Regions from separate parts of the Aestuariivita sp. genome, predicted to be linked through region 1. Evidence: riboswitches for the same ligand, from Rfam matches in the RefSeq annotation. Region 1 holds a riboswitch; the other holds the start of a gene.
The links. A riboswitch is a leader RNA that binds a small molecule or an ion and turns the genes downstream of it on or off. The one in region 1 is predicted to bind cobalamin.
Positions count from the first base shown of each region.

Region 1 (6,975 bases):
GGCGAACGGATTGGGTGACAGGTTCAGCACCAGCGAGGTAAGCGCGCCCGCCAGCGCCGAAATCGCGATACCGGCAAGGATCAGCGTGATCGAGGCCCCGCGCGGACCCGCCAGCGTCAGAATAAGCAGCACCGCGATGACCGCCCCGGCCAAAGCCGCCAGCGGCAGGGCCAGCGGGAACAGCAGGCTGAGCCCGGTCTGGATCGCCAGAACCGCACCCAAAGCAGCAGAGCCGGACACCCCGATCAGCCCCGGCTCGGCCAGCGGATTGCGCAGCAAACCCTGCATCGCCGCTCCGGCCATGCCCAGCGACGCGCCAACCATCACCGCCAGAAGCGCGCGCGGCAGGCGGATTTCCTGCATCACCACGCTCAGCGGCAGACCATCGCGCGCAAACAGCGCAGACAGGCTTTCCCCGATGCCCGCCGTCACCTGTCCCGAGACCAGAGACATCACGAACAACACCCCGCACAGGGCGACCAGGCCCAGCGCCACCCTCATTGCAGGTCCTCCATCGACAGGCGCAGATCGCGCATGTCACGGATCGCGCTCAGAACCTGTGGCGTGCCGCAGATCCAGTCGCGATCCGTCAGCTCTCCGGCCTGCAATGTGCCACGCAGCGACGCCAGCGCAGGGTGATGCAGAGTATCTTCGGCGCGCGCCTGCCCGGGATAATCGCGCCCCTGAATGATGACATCCGGGGCCAGCATCACCAGGGTCTCAAGCGGCAGAACACCACCCCAATCCAGACCCAGTTCAGAGGCGACATTGTCAAAGCCCGCGATCTTCAGAATGTCCGAGGCCAGCGACCGGTCCCCGGCGGTGTAGCTGTTGACATAGTAAAGTGCCGCGCGCGGCCTTGGACGCATCGCCACCGTCAGCGCGGCCAACTCGGCCTCAAAGGCGGCCACTTGCGCCTCTGCCCTTGTTTCGCGCCCCAAGGCGGCCCCCATCTGGCGCATCCGCTCGGCGATTTCCGCAAGAGACCGGGCCGGCGCAAAAATCTCGACCCTTATGCCCAGGCTGCGCAGCATCTGAACGGTGGATGCATCCGTGAACGTCCCCGCCAGAACCAGATCAGGCTCCAGCAGATAGACCTCCTCGGCGCGCGATCCGTTGCCGGGCAGCGCGCGTGCCGCCTCGAACAAGGCGGAACTCTGCGGATCATGCGCCAGTTTGCTGACCGAGATCAGCTGTCCCTCATCAGCCAGCAACAAGGCCAGCTGATCGGTGCAAAGGTTGATGGACACCACCCGCCGGGGCTGTTCTGCGGCCATAGCTGTGCCCGCGGCGCTGCCCAGAAGCAGCGCCGTCAGGGTGCATATGAGCCTAGAAATTCGCACGGACCCCGACATAAATCGAGCGATCCGCCGCGCCATAACCTGCGACCTGCTGATATTGTTCATCAAACAGGTTCTTCACCGCCACATAGGCCTCGGTCGTGTCGCTCACGTCATAGGTGAAACTCAGATCCACCACGGTGAAATCGGGCAGTTGCTGCACCGGCGCTGTGTCCGGTGCCCGGTCGGCCATGTAGGTGATGGCCAACTGGCTTGCCAGCCGGTCAGTCAGGCTCAGGTCCAGACCCACGAACAGCTCATGTTCCGCGACCCGAGGCAGCAAGGCACCGGTGGCCGTGGCCGCATCCAGATAGGTATAGGCCAGCGTCATAGCCACGCGATCGGAAAACGCATGGGCATACTGGAACTCGAGACCTTCGAAGGTGGTGGTTCCAGCTGTGTTGGCCAGTGTCGAGAATGTGCCGGGATCACAAGAGAACAGCACGAAATCAATCGTCACAGGGCAGGGGGCGAATTGCACGAGATTGTCGATCTCGTTGCGAAACAGCGTCGCGCTGACCACAGCATTGGGGCTGAATGCCCAGTCAAAGCCCAGTTCGATACTCTGGCTGTCCTCAGGCGCAAGGTTCGGATTGCCGAAGAACGGATAGAGCGGGTCCGGGAAGGACGCGAAGAGCTCGCCGGGTACCGGCGGGCGGAATCCCGTGGCCAGAACACCGCGCAGGGTCAGCGCATCGTTTGGGCGATAACTGACCGCCAGCCGACCGGTGGTGGCGTCTCCGAATTGCGAGTTGTCATCATAGCGCACCGAGCCGATGATATCGAGGTCATTGGTGGGGCTATAGAGCACCTCGGCAAACAGCCCGCGGTTATAGGTGGCTGCGCTGCCCCCCGGAATGGAGCTGGATTTCGAGATCAGCTTTTCGAAATCCGCGCCCATGGACAGACGAACCTGTTGGTTGATCTGGGCATTCGATTGCCAGTCAAAGCGCTGGCGCTCGCCCTCGAACTGACTGGTAAACGGCTGGAAACTGCCCGGAGCCACGGTTACGGATGACAGCCGGCGGTCGACATTGAAGTACGAGGCCGATCCCTCGTGACTCCACATGCCACCCGCGTCGATCTTTGCAAACAGGCGCAGGCCCATTTCATCGCGGCTTGCGGTTTCATCGCCGGGTGTGCCATCGACCGGACCCGTACCTGTGCCTTCGTCGAAATCGGACTCGCCCGTCGAGTAAAACCCGTTCATGCCGATGCTGATGCTGTCGCTGGCCTGATAGGCAGCCCCGAAACTCAGCCGGGTTTCGCGAAACCCGTCATTTTCAGTATTCCCAAGGTTTTCGTCGCCCGCCGAAAACCCGTCGCTTTGCGCCGTCGCAAGGCCAAAAGCCACGCTCCAGTCCCCGCTTTTGCGGCTATAGGAATAGGCTCCGGCCACGGTGTTGAAGCTGCCGAACATCAGTTCGGCGCGCTGTTGGACACCATCAGGGCCATCCAGATCCGGCAGGGTGAACACATTGATCACACCGACCACCGCCGAACCGCCATAAAGCGCCGATTGAGACCCTTTCAGGATCTCGACGCCGGCCAGGGCCCCGATGCCGAAGGCTCCGAAATTGCCATACTCGCCCGAGGTCGAAGAGGGGTCATTCACCTTGATGCCATCGACATAAACCGCCGAATAGCGTTCCTGCGCGCCTCGAATGCGCACAGTTGCCGCCGTGCCGGCGGGGCCGTTCTGCAAGACACTGACGCCGGGAATGCGGCGCAGGGCATCTGTAAGTTGCACATCGCCCGGCACGACAAGCGCATCATCGGCCCCCAGCACCTCGACCGAGGTACCGGTGCGCAGGATCTCAAGAGGTTCGGCGGCGGCGGTGACAGAGATCACGCCAAGATCAAGAGCGTCTTGGGCAAAGACCGGCTGAGCCGACAGGCTCAAAGCCAGACAAGACGCGGATGTCAGCAATCGTTTCATGTGGTGGTGTCCTTTCCAGACAATGTGTTCAGGTCGGTTTGGAAAGGATGGTCCTTGCCCAAACGGTGCGATGTTGCGTCACCATTCCGGGCCTAGGCTCCGTTCATCTCAGCACGCCCCGCGCTGAATGAAGGTGAGCGCCCTGGCAGGTCTCCTGACTTGCGGGTCATCGCTTGACCGGGCCTTCCCGTGCTTCCCGATCGGGCACACAGTGGCATGTTCCGGCCTCGCTATCCGCCTACAGTTGCGGGGGCAGTCATGGAGTTGGCCGTCACCAGCCGCACCACGTTCCCTTTAACGACGAGTCGCCCCGTCGAACCAAAGCCACTCATGCGTAGCGCTGCTGCAAGGTTCTATCAAGGCGCGATAACGACGCGCCGGAGTGATTCTGCGTCTTGCGACGCATGGCGCGCGCGGGTACGAACGGGCTTCACTCTGTCACCTGATTTTCTGGGAGCCGCTTCATGTCCGATACCTCCACCGATGCCACCTACCGCGTTACCGCAGATGAGCTGCGTCAGTTCATCGAACGTTTCGAACGGCTGGAGGCCGAGAAAAAGGACATCGCTGATCAGCAGAAAGAGGTCATGGCCGAAGCCAAGGGCCGCGGCTATGACACCCGCGTCATGCGAAAGGTGATCGCCCTGCGCAAGCGCGATTCCGACGATATCGCAGAAGAAGAGGCGGTGTTGGAGATGTACAAGGAAGCCTTGGGCATGCGCTGAGGGCGGGATCACGGGGGCTCTGCCCCCGGCTGCGCCTCCCCCGGGGTATTTCAGACCAGAAAGAGAGGGGGCCGGTGATTTCCCGGCTTGCCCGGATGGCATGGCCGCTTTACGTGGGATGACATGAGAATTCTGTTTCTGGGCGATGTGATGGGCCGATCGGGCCGCACCGGGGTGGCCACGCATCTGCCGCGGTTGCGCCGGGACTGGCGGCTGGATTTCGTGATCGTCAATGGCGAGAACGCAACCAATGGCATGGGTCTGTCCGGCGAACACGCCAAGGGGCTGTTCGATGCCGGTGCCGATTGCGTCACGCTGGGCGATCATGCGTTTGACCAGAAGGACATGATGCAGGCCATCGGGCAGGACCTGCGCATTCTGCGGCCTCTGAACTATGCCAAGGGGGCACCGGGGCGCGGCTACCGGGTGTTTGACGCGCCTGGCGGGCGCAAGGTGCTGGTGGCGCAGGTGCTGGGCCAGGTGTTCATGAAGCGGCCCTTTGATGATCCCTTTTCGGCGCTGGAGCCGGTGCTCAAAGCCCATCCGCCCGGCGGCATGGTGCAGGCCGCGATTGTCGATATGCATTGCGAGGCCACCTCGGAGAAAATGGCGATGGGGCACTATTGTGATGGCCGCGTCAGCCTGGTTGTGGGAACCCATACCCATGTGCCCACCGCCGATGCGCAGATCCTGCCTGGCGGTACCGCCTATCTCAGTGATGCCGGGATGTGTGGCGATTACAATTCGGTCATCGGCATGGACAAGGAAGAACCCCTCCGCCGCTTCATCACCGGGATGCCGAAGGCGCGCTTCAACCCGGCCCTGGGTGAGGCGACCCTGTCGGGCGTCTTTGTCGAGACCGAGGACCGCTCGGGTCTGGCGAAATCCATTGCCATGGTGCGCGTCGGAGGGCGTTTGCAGGAGGCCGCTCCGTGAGCCGCAGGGAGCTGGTGTTCTTCACCGGCGTCCTGCTGATCATGGGGGCCGGCTGGGGGTTGACGCAACCCTTGTCCAAGATTGCCGTCAGCACCGGGTATCGCCATTTCGGCCTGATCTTCTGGCAACTGTTGATTTCGGCTTTCGTGCTTGGCGCGTATTGCGCGATCAGGGGGCGCAGGCTGTCGCTCACGCCGGCGGCCTTGCGTGTATATGCGGTGATCGCGCTGATCGGCACCGTCGTGCCCAATGCCGCGTCCTATCAGGCGCTGATCCATCTGCCCGCGGGCGTGCAATCGGTGCTGATGTCGCTGGTGCCGATGGCGGCCTTTCCCATCGCCCTGTTGCTGAGCCTGGAGCGGTTCGAGCCGCGCCGCTTTGCCGGCCTTTGCCTCGGGCTGATCGGAGTGTTGGTGCTGGTTCTGCCCAGGGCAAGCCTGCCCGATCCTGCCATGCTGCCCTGGGTGGCGGTGTCGATGATCGCGGTGGTGTTTTACGCCTTCGAGGGGAACTATGTCGCGCGCTGGGGTCTGGGCGGTCTGGACGCCATCCAGGTTATTCTGGGGGCCTCGCTTGTCGGCATGGTCATCGTGTGCCCGCTGGCGCTGGGCACCGGTGCCTTCATCAACCCGATCCGCCCCTATGGCGCGCCCGAAGTCGCGCTGATCGCCTCTTCACTTATCCATGCGGTGATCTATGCCACATATGTATGGCTGGTGGGGCGCGCCGGTTCGGTTTTCACCGCACAGGTGGGATATGCGGTTACCGCAACCGGCATATTCTGGGCCATGGTGATCTTGTCCGAAAGCTATTCTCCCTATTTCTGGCTCGCCGCCGGCCTGATCCTGGCCGGTGTCTTTCTGGTTCAGCCGCGACGGACCCCGGCGCTTGCCGTACCTGTCAAGCTGGACGAAACTGGCCGCTGAAAAATCATGCATCGGAACGCAGATGGGTTTTCTTGAACTGAGCGAGACCACGGCGGCGATTGTCACCCTGTCCATCGTGGCGGGCATGTTCGTGCTGTTCCTGCGCGAAACCTTCCCCACCGAAGTGGTCGCCCTCAGCGGCGTTGCGATGATGCTGGTGCTGGGTGTCCTGCCCTATGAGGCGGGCTTGCAGGTGTTGTCCAACCCCGCACCCTGGACGATTGCGGCGATGTTCATCATCATGGGCGCACTGGTGCGCACCGGGGCGCTTAACGCGTTCACAAGACAGGCGGAAAGACAGGCCGGCACAAATCCGAAACTGGCCATTGCGCTGTTGATGGGTTTCGTGGTGCTGGCGTCGGCGGTCGTGTCCAACACGCCGGTGGTGGTGGTGATGATCCCGGTCTTTGTTCAGCTTGCGCGCACATTGGGCGTGTCGGCCAGCAAGTTGCTGATTCCGCTCAGCTATGGGGCCATTCTGGGGGGCACACTGACCCTGATCGGGACATCGACCAACCTGCTGGTGGATGGTGTGGCGCGCGCCCAGGGCCTGGCTCCGTTCACGATTTTCGAAGTCACGCCGCTGGGCATCGTTCTGGTCGCCTGGGGCATGATCTATATGCGCTTTGTAGGTCCGCGCCTTCTGCCGGATCGCGACAGCATGGCGACCCTGCTGAGTGATCGCTCGCAGATGAAGTTCTTTACCGAGGCCGTCATCCCGCCGGAGTCCAACCTGATCGGGCGCGAGGTGCTGGGCGTGCAGCTTTTCAAACGCGAAGGCGTGCGTCTGATCGACGTGGTGCGGGGCGATGTGTCGCTCAGGCGCAATCTGCAGGGCGTCGAGCTTCAGGTCGGCGATCGGGTGGTGCTGCGCACGCGCATGGCCGAATTGCTGAGCCTGCAGCGCAACAAATCGCTCAAGCGCGTGGATCAGGTATCGGCTGTCGAGACAACAACCGTCGAAGTGCTGATCACGCCGGGCTGCAAGATGGTGGGGCGCAGCCTTGGGTCCCTGCGCATCCGGCGGCGGTTCGGCGTCTATGTGCTGGCCATGCACCGGCGCAACCAGAACATCGGGCGCCAGCTTGATGACCTGGTTGTGCGCGTCG
Region 1 is NZ_JBASXK010000072.1:12,955-19,929, reverse strand. It holds gene WAO69_RS07150 (FecCD family ABC transporter permease) at 1-501, opposite strand, end outside; gene WAO69_RS07145 (ABC transporter substrate-binding protein) at 498-1,250, opposite strand; gene WAO69_RS07140 (TonB-dependent receptor plug domain-containing protein) at 1,330-3,279, opposite strand; cobalamin riboswitch at 3,407-3,618, opposite strand; gene WAO69_RS07135 (DUF2312 domain-containing protein) at 3,744-4,004, shown strand; gene WAO69_RS07130 (TIGR00282 family metallophosphoesterase) at 4,128-4,940, shown strand; gene WAO69_RS07125 (DMT family transporter) at 4,937-5,866, shown strand; gene WAO69_RS07120 (SLC13 family permease) at 5,889-6,975, shown strand, end outside.

Region 2 (6,975 bases), on a different contig from region 1:
AGCGCGCGCCCACACCCGTGAGCGAGATCACCCCCACGATGATGCCCGCGCAGGCACAGACCGCGATGATTTGGATCGACATTGTTCCGGCCAGCTCAAAGGCCTTGGACACCGCGCCAAGGCCCATCCGGTAGGGGGTGAACCAACTGACCACAGCCGCCGCAGCCGTTGCCAGCGTGCCGGCCCGGATCACGGAGTATCCCATGAACAGGGCGACGATCAGGATGATGATCGGCAGGAACAGGAACACCCGGCGCGCCATGTCGCGGAACTTGGGCAGTTCGTCCTCGCGCATGCCGCGCATGCCCAGCTTGGCGGCTTCGAAATCGACCATGAAATAGATCGACACGAAGTAGAGGATCGCCGGAATGATCGCAGCCACGGCGATATCGGTATAGGGAATGCCCGTGATCTCGGCCATGATAAAGGCACCGGCCCCCATGATCGGCGGCATGATCTGACCGCCTGTGGAGGCGGCCGCCTCGACGGCCCCCGAGGTCGTGGGCCGGTAGCCGACCTTTTTCATCAGCGGGATGGTCAGCGATCCTGTCGCCACCACGTTGCCCGCCGAGGTGCCGTTGATCATCCCCATCAGACCCGAGGCAAAGATCGCCACCTTGGCAGGCCCGCCGCGCGAGCGACCGGCCGCTGCAAAGGCGAAGTTGACAAAGTAATCACCCACTTTCGAGGCCTGCAGGAAGGCCGCGAAGATGATGAACAGAATGATATATGTCGAGGACACGGCCGTGGTCGGCCCAAGGATCCCCGCATCGGTATAGACCTGGCTGAAAAAGCGCTGCCATGTGATATCGGGCGCGTTCAGGAAGCCGGGCAGCAGATCCCCGACAAAGACATAGACCAGGAAGACACCGGCGATGATGATCAGCGCAAGGCCCGCAACGCGGCGGGTCAGTTCCATGATCAGGGCCGTGCCAGCGACGGCGGCCAGGCTCATCCCGATCGGGGCGAAGGGCGTCCCGGTCGAGTTCCGCATCAGCGTGCCGAAGATCGTGATCAGGTAAAGCGCAACCGCGATACCGCAGACGCCCAGCACCACATCCGCCGGGGCAATCGCTCCGCGCACCCTCGGGCGCGTCCAGCCAATCAGGATACCCATGGCCGTGGCCACCAGAAGCGGTATGCCATAGTGATTGATTTCGGCTGCGCGAATACCGGCGTCGATACCGTTCCACATCACGCCACCGGCGATGTCACCGGCAAAGCCGATCGCGGTATAGCAGGCATAAAGCGCAGGCAGCAGCGTCAGCCACGCCAGCAGATCCAGCGGGTGTCGCCCGCCCTTGTCATTGTCGGGAAAGCTGCGCGCAGAATAGAGCAGGAAGCCCAGGATCAGCGCTCCGGCGATATGAATGATGCGGAAGTTCCAGGTTTCCATCGGGAAAACCGGCAGACCGGGAATATCAACGCCCGTCCAGCCGCGGATCGACCAGCCATTCAGGGCCGCCATGTGAAACAGCGCATAAAAGCCCGACAGGGCGGCGATGGCCAGATAGGTGCGCCCCTCGAACAGGCGGCGGTTGCCCTCGACGGGCTCGTCATCCACGCCTTCGGCAATCACGGGGCCTTCGGTGAGGTTTTCAGAGAGATCGGGCTTTTGCGCGTCTGTTGTCATGAGTGTGTCCTTCATCATGCCCAGCGCGCCCGGATATGGGGATCCCTGCTCAAGGCGATTTTTGTCACAATATCCTTGTGGGATGGGGCCGCGCCTGAAAGGCGCAGCCCCGCGTGTCATCAGACAGCTTTATCAGTTGCCGTGGATCTGATCGGCAGGAATGTCGGCACCTGCGTTTTCGATGAACCATTCAGCCGCACCGGGGTGCCATTTCATGACGCCGGCGTTCTTGGTCCAGTTCTCGGGCAGGGTCGAGCGTGCGGCACGGTGGATGTTCACCATACGCTCGTTGTCGGACATAACCACATCCACTGCGGCTTTCACGAAGCTTGCCGGCAGATCGCAGTTGGCAATCGCAAAGTTCCACATCGACACCGAGCGCGCATTGCTGTCCAGCGAGGTGTAGGTGTCAGCCGCGATTTCAAACGCGGCAACCGGGAACGCAGCCATGATCTTGGCTTGCTCTTCCTCGGTGAACTCGATGATGTTCACCTCGGTCTGAACTTCAAGCTGGCTGACCGCAGGAACAGGCACACCGGCTGCAAATGCGATGACGTCCAGCAGACCGTCCTGAAGCTGACCACCAAGGTCGGCCCAGCCACCGTTGCGGCGCTCATAGTTTACGCCCAGCTCATCCATCATGCGCGGAAAGTACGTGTCCGATGTCGAGCCCGCAGGTCCGAAACCGATGCGCGCACCGGCAGGAATATCCGAAATGGAGGTGATGCCCGAAGAGGCCAGGGCCGTCACGGAGAACGGTGTCTGATACATCGGGAACATCGCGCAGGCATTGGTCATTTGCAGACCGGGTGCGATCGGGTTGGTACCGGCGATGGATTCCGCCGCGGGGCCCATCGTGGTCATGCCGAACTGTGCGTCACCGGTGTGAACCAGCGCCATGTTCTGCATGGGGCCGCCTGTGACTTCGCCGCCGCCGGTGATGCCCAGCTCTTCGGCAACAAGGTTCGCCCAGCCCGAGCCGTAAGCGAAATAGGTGCCGCCCTGCGAGGCTGTGCCAACGGTAAAGCTTTCGGGCCAGCCGGTGCGGTCTGCGTGGCCATCAGCAAATGCAGCCGTGGCTGTCAGTGCTGTGGTGGCGATGAGTGCCATGAATTTCATATGTTTTCTCCCTACAGTAAACTCCCCGGCCCGGTTCGGACCGCGGCGCGAACCGGTGCTCTTGCACGTTCAGTTCACGATTTTGGACTTGCCCGATACCCTATCGTGATCTCAAGGGAAAGATAGACTCTGCATGATCACATTGCGGACAGGACGGTTTGCCTGTCGCAAGACGGCAGCAAGGCCCCGGCGATCGGCAGTTTTTGCCAGCCGATCTCGGAAATCCTTGCGAGACTCACCGCGCTGCGCAATGCTTGGCTCGATGGTGCCGGGCATGACAGTCATACCCGGCTTAAATGGGAACACGGTGCGGACGCTTGTCCAACTCCGTGACTGCCCCCGCAACTGTAGGCGGCGAGCAATCCTGAAACGTACCACTGGGCCAAAACGGGCTTGGGAAGGTTCAGGAAAGCGACGACCCGCAAGTCAGGAGACCTGCCATCTGCCGTTAACTCAAACCGGGCGGGGTGCCCCGGAGAAGGAGCAAGACAGGATGGACCGAGATGTCCTGACACCAATGCTGACTTCCCCGCGCGCCTGCCCAGCAGCGCGGAGGGCGCAATGCTTTTACAGAGAACACTTCTTCAACTGCAGGTGAAGGCCGACACGCCGGAACGTGCGCGCGAACTGGGACAACTGGGATACATGCAATGGCTGGGCGGATTGCCCGGAGGGTCGAATTACGAATTCGAAGCGATCCGCGCGTTTCTGCACGCGCGCCCCTTCATCGAGACCGACCCGCCGGTCGCGGTGTTTTGCGCGCTTTTGCAGAGCTCGCTCAGGAATCCGCTGCAGCCGCTGGATCTGACCCTGCCCAAGCCGCGACGGCGCGGCGGGGCCAATGAACGGCGCATGTCGATCTAGGCGATCAACTGGCCGCATAGTCGGCCAGAACCTCGCGGACAAGGCGCTGCATCCATTCGGCCTGGGCCTTGTCCGGTCCGCCCCGTGCGGGAACGCCCTGGGGCAGGCCCAGCAGATCGCCCCCGTAGATCACCGCGAAATGCCCCAGCGCGATCAGGTATGAGCCCATCTCGTTGAGATGAATGTCATCGGCAAACAGATCGCGGATATCGCTCAGGCCGGGGGCGCGCCCGGCTGCGATCTCGTCATAGGCGCGGGCCATGATCAGCGGGCCGGGGATCATGGTCATCTCGGGCATGTCTGGCGAGCGGTTGTCATTCACATAGGCCTGGATGCTCTCCCAGCGGGCCATTTCCAGCGGCAGGCGGTCGCGAAAGGGCAGGTGGCCTTCGGGGTCGTTGTTGTCATTGTCAAAACCCGGACCGCTCTCCACGTTCACCCAGCTTGCATAGAGCACGGATCGCGCCCCAGCCGCCCAGGCGTGTTCGGCCCAGCGCAGTGCCCAGATCTTTGACTCATGCGGCTCCAGCGTTGTGGTCAGTGCCACGCGTTCGGTGATCGCCAGAACGTCATATTCCGCCATCACCGCAGGCTGGCGGATGTCGGGCGATGTGGCATTGTTCCAGCGCCACTCCATCGGACTGCCTGGAATGGTGGCCTTGTCCAGACGCCCGCCGCGCATGCTGGTTGCGCGCACCATCAGTGTCAGAGGTGCCAGGATCGTATCCGTCAGACTGTGCCCGGACTGCACGACCCGCAGGGCCGGCAACCGCTCGGATGCCGCGGTCGGCGCGCCGGTAACAACCCACAGCAGGCTGAACATCGCCAGCACATGCGTCCAGCCACCCCATCTCCTGCGATCTGATCCCATATCACCCTCCTGACTGCGCATGCCTGCTGTTCAGGCTCTTGCGGTGCAACGAGATGTAGGGCGCCCCGCGACCAATTGGGAGACCTGCCGGGATTTTTGAGCATTCCGCAACCTGATGTGTCGTGGCTGATGTGTCCTGGCGGCCCTGTGGTGGCGCAAGCTCAAGCCTGCGCGTGAACCCCCAACAGCAGGCGTCGCGGGTCGCCGTTTGATGTGCCGATCAGATAGATGAGATAGGGCGCAAGAAAGACGATCCCAAGCGGCGGGGCCAACACCCCAAGGGCGATGCTGCCCGGCGTGAATCCGCCCCGCCAGGCCATCCAGATGCCGGACAAGACAAGATAACAGGCGAAATCGAAATTGAACTGGCCCTGCCATGTCATCTCGAGAATGGGAGCAATGAATGGTGTGATCAGGTTCAGCCCACCCTCCATCACCGCCATGATCGTGAGAAAGACAATGGCAAGGGTCATGAAGATCAGGCTGGTGCGAAACAGGGTCATGAAGTTTCTCCTTTCTTTGGGCCCAAGCTGGTCGCAGGCCGCCACATCGGGCCGACAATGACCAGCAAGACCAGGACGTTCCACAGGACGTTTGGCCTGTGACCCGATGCAATCGAGCCCAGGCTGTCAAAGACGAACCACGCGCAGGCCCCGTAAACCACGGATCTGCGAACGGCTTCGGGGGCCAGATCATGGGCGTGCTCGGACAGGTTCCAGATCATCACGGCCCATCCGATCAGAAAACCGCCCGCCAAAGCCGACAGGAACCTGATTTCTTCGGACGCGTAATCGGGAAAGCCGTCAACCGGCCATGTCAGGATATCAAGGCCCAGACGTGCAAGCTCATTCGTGGCCGGGATCGTGCCAAGGATCAAAGCCGGACCAAAACAGCCGATCACGATGGCCGATAGCCTGAGCCAGGATTTATGTGCTGCATGTGTTGCCATCTGTGACCTCGAAAAGACCCGGTTTGTCCCAGTCCTAGGGCCCGGTTCATGCGCTGCGCAATTACCTCGCAGGTAAGTGACCGGATTTCGCAACCGTGATAGATTGGCTGCATGAACGACTTTTCCCAGTCCTTGAAAACCTGGCGCATGGCACGCCGGTTCAGCCAGATGGACCTGGCTTTGGAGGCGGATATCTCGGCCCGGCACCTGTCATTCCTGGAAACAGGCCGCGCCAGGCCAAGCCGCGAGATGGTGATGCGTCTGGGCGAAGCGATGCAACTTCCCCTTGATGCGCGCAACCAGATGCTGACCCATGCCGGCTTTGCCGCGCGCTTCAAGAGCCGGGACTGGAGCGATGCCGAAATGGAGCCCATACGGCAGGCCCTGGACTGGCAGCTTGAGCGCCAGATGCCCTATCCCGGACTGGCGGTCGACAGGCTTTGGAAGATCCAGCGCGCCAATGCCACTGCCGTTGTACTGTTTGCTTCACTGGGCGTCGGCGTCGGAGACAGCCTGCTGGACCTGATGATGTCTGACGCGCTCCCGCAGGTTATCGAGAACTGGCCCGAAGTTGCCCATCACGTGGCGATCCGCTTGCGCACCGAAAGCGCCGTCCTGGGTGGTGTGCCGGAATTCGAAGCGGCGGTGCGCCATCTGTCTGACGCAGCCCCGCCCGATGCACCCTCACCGGGGCCCGTGGTGCCGACTATCCTGCGCCAGGGTGATCTGCGACTGTCGATGTTTGCCACGATCAGCCAATTCGGCACGCCCGAAGACCTGTTGCTGGATGACCTGAAGATCGAACTCTATTTCCCGATGGATGACGCGACAGATGCCGTGTTCAGACATATGGCGCAGGGCTGAACGCCTACGCCGGAGGGCCCGCGCGCGCTGGTCTCGCATTCTGTGCAGGCAAACACGCGAACCTGCGGTGCCGTGGCGGCACAAACCTGCAGATGCACAGCACCGAATTGCGGCAAAGCAGTGGTGCGTGAGGGGCACTGACGGCTGATATGCGGGACGAAGCGAGCTTTCGCGGAGCCTTTTCGAACGACCGCTTTGAGATCAGGGCGAGGCTATTGGCGATCACTATTGCGTTGAACCTCCCGGCTTGCGATTGATTGGAAGGAACCAGCCTGATGTCGCGCCGCTTGACTGATCTACACGGAAACACTGCGTGCCCATGTTCGCGATACTCCGCTAAACCGCGCGACGTGATCACGTATCAGAAACTGAACACTGTCGCGGGCATTCGTTGCGTTTGCAGCTAGGTCAATGTGGGCTCTGCCCGGTCGTTGGTTGCGGCTGAGCCAAGGACCGCTTGCGGCCAAACTATATTATCTTTGCCTTCTTGCTGCAGGCCCTCTCGAAACCGATATGAGGTCAACACGCGGCAGCATGTCACGTCGGAGGGCTTCCTTGGAATACCTGTACATAGTAACCGGCTTGGTCGGTTTGTTTCTTGGTGGCGAAGCACTGGTCCGAGGGAGTGTGAGCATTGCCCAGCGGATGTCGATCTCGCCGCTCATTATTGGATTG
Region 2 is NZ_JBASXK010000088.1:22,801-29,775, forward strand. It holds gene WAO69_RS09120 (TRAP transporter permease) at 1-1,633, opposite strand, end outside; gene WAO69_RS09125 (TAXI family TRAP transporter solute-binding subunit) at 1,766-2,752, opposite strand; cobalamin riboswitch at 2,999-3,209, shown strand; gene WAO69_RS09130 (hypothetical protein) at 3,314-3,616, shown strand; gene WAO69_RS09135 (hypothetical protein) at 3,621-4,487, opposite strand; gene WAO69_RS09140 (hypothetical protein) at 4,649-4,990, opposite strand; gene WAO69_RS09145 (hypothetical protein) at 4,987-5,436, opposite strand; gene WAO69_RS09150 (helix-turn-helix domain-containing protein) at 5,548-6,300, shown strand; partial or broken gene WAO69_RS09155 (hypothetical protein) at 6,835-6,975, shown strand, end outside.
Region 2: linked by a shared signal. The riboswitch ahead of WAO69_RS09130 (hypothetical protein) and the one ahead of WAO69_RS07140 (TonB-dependent receptor plug domain-containing protein) in region 1 are both predicted to bind cobalamin.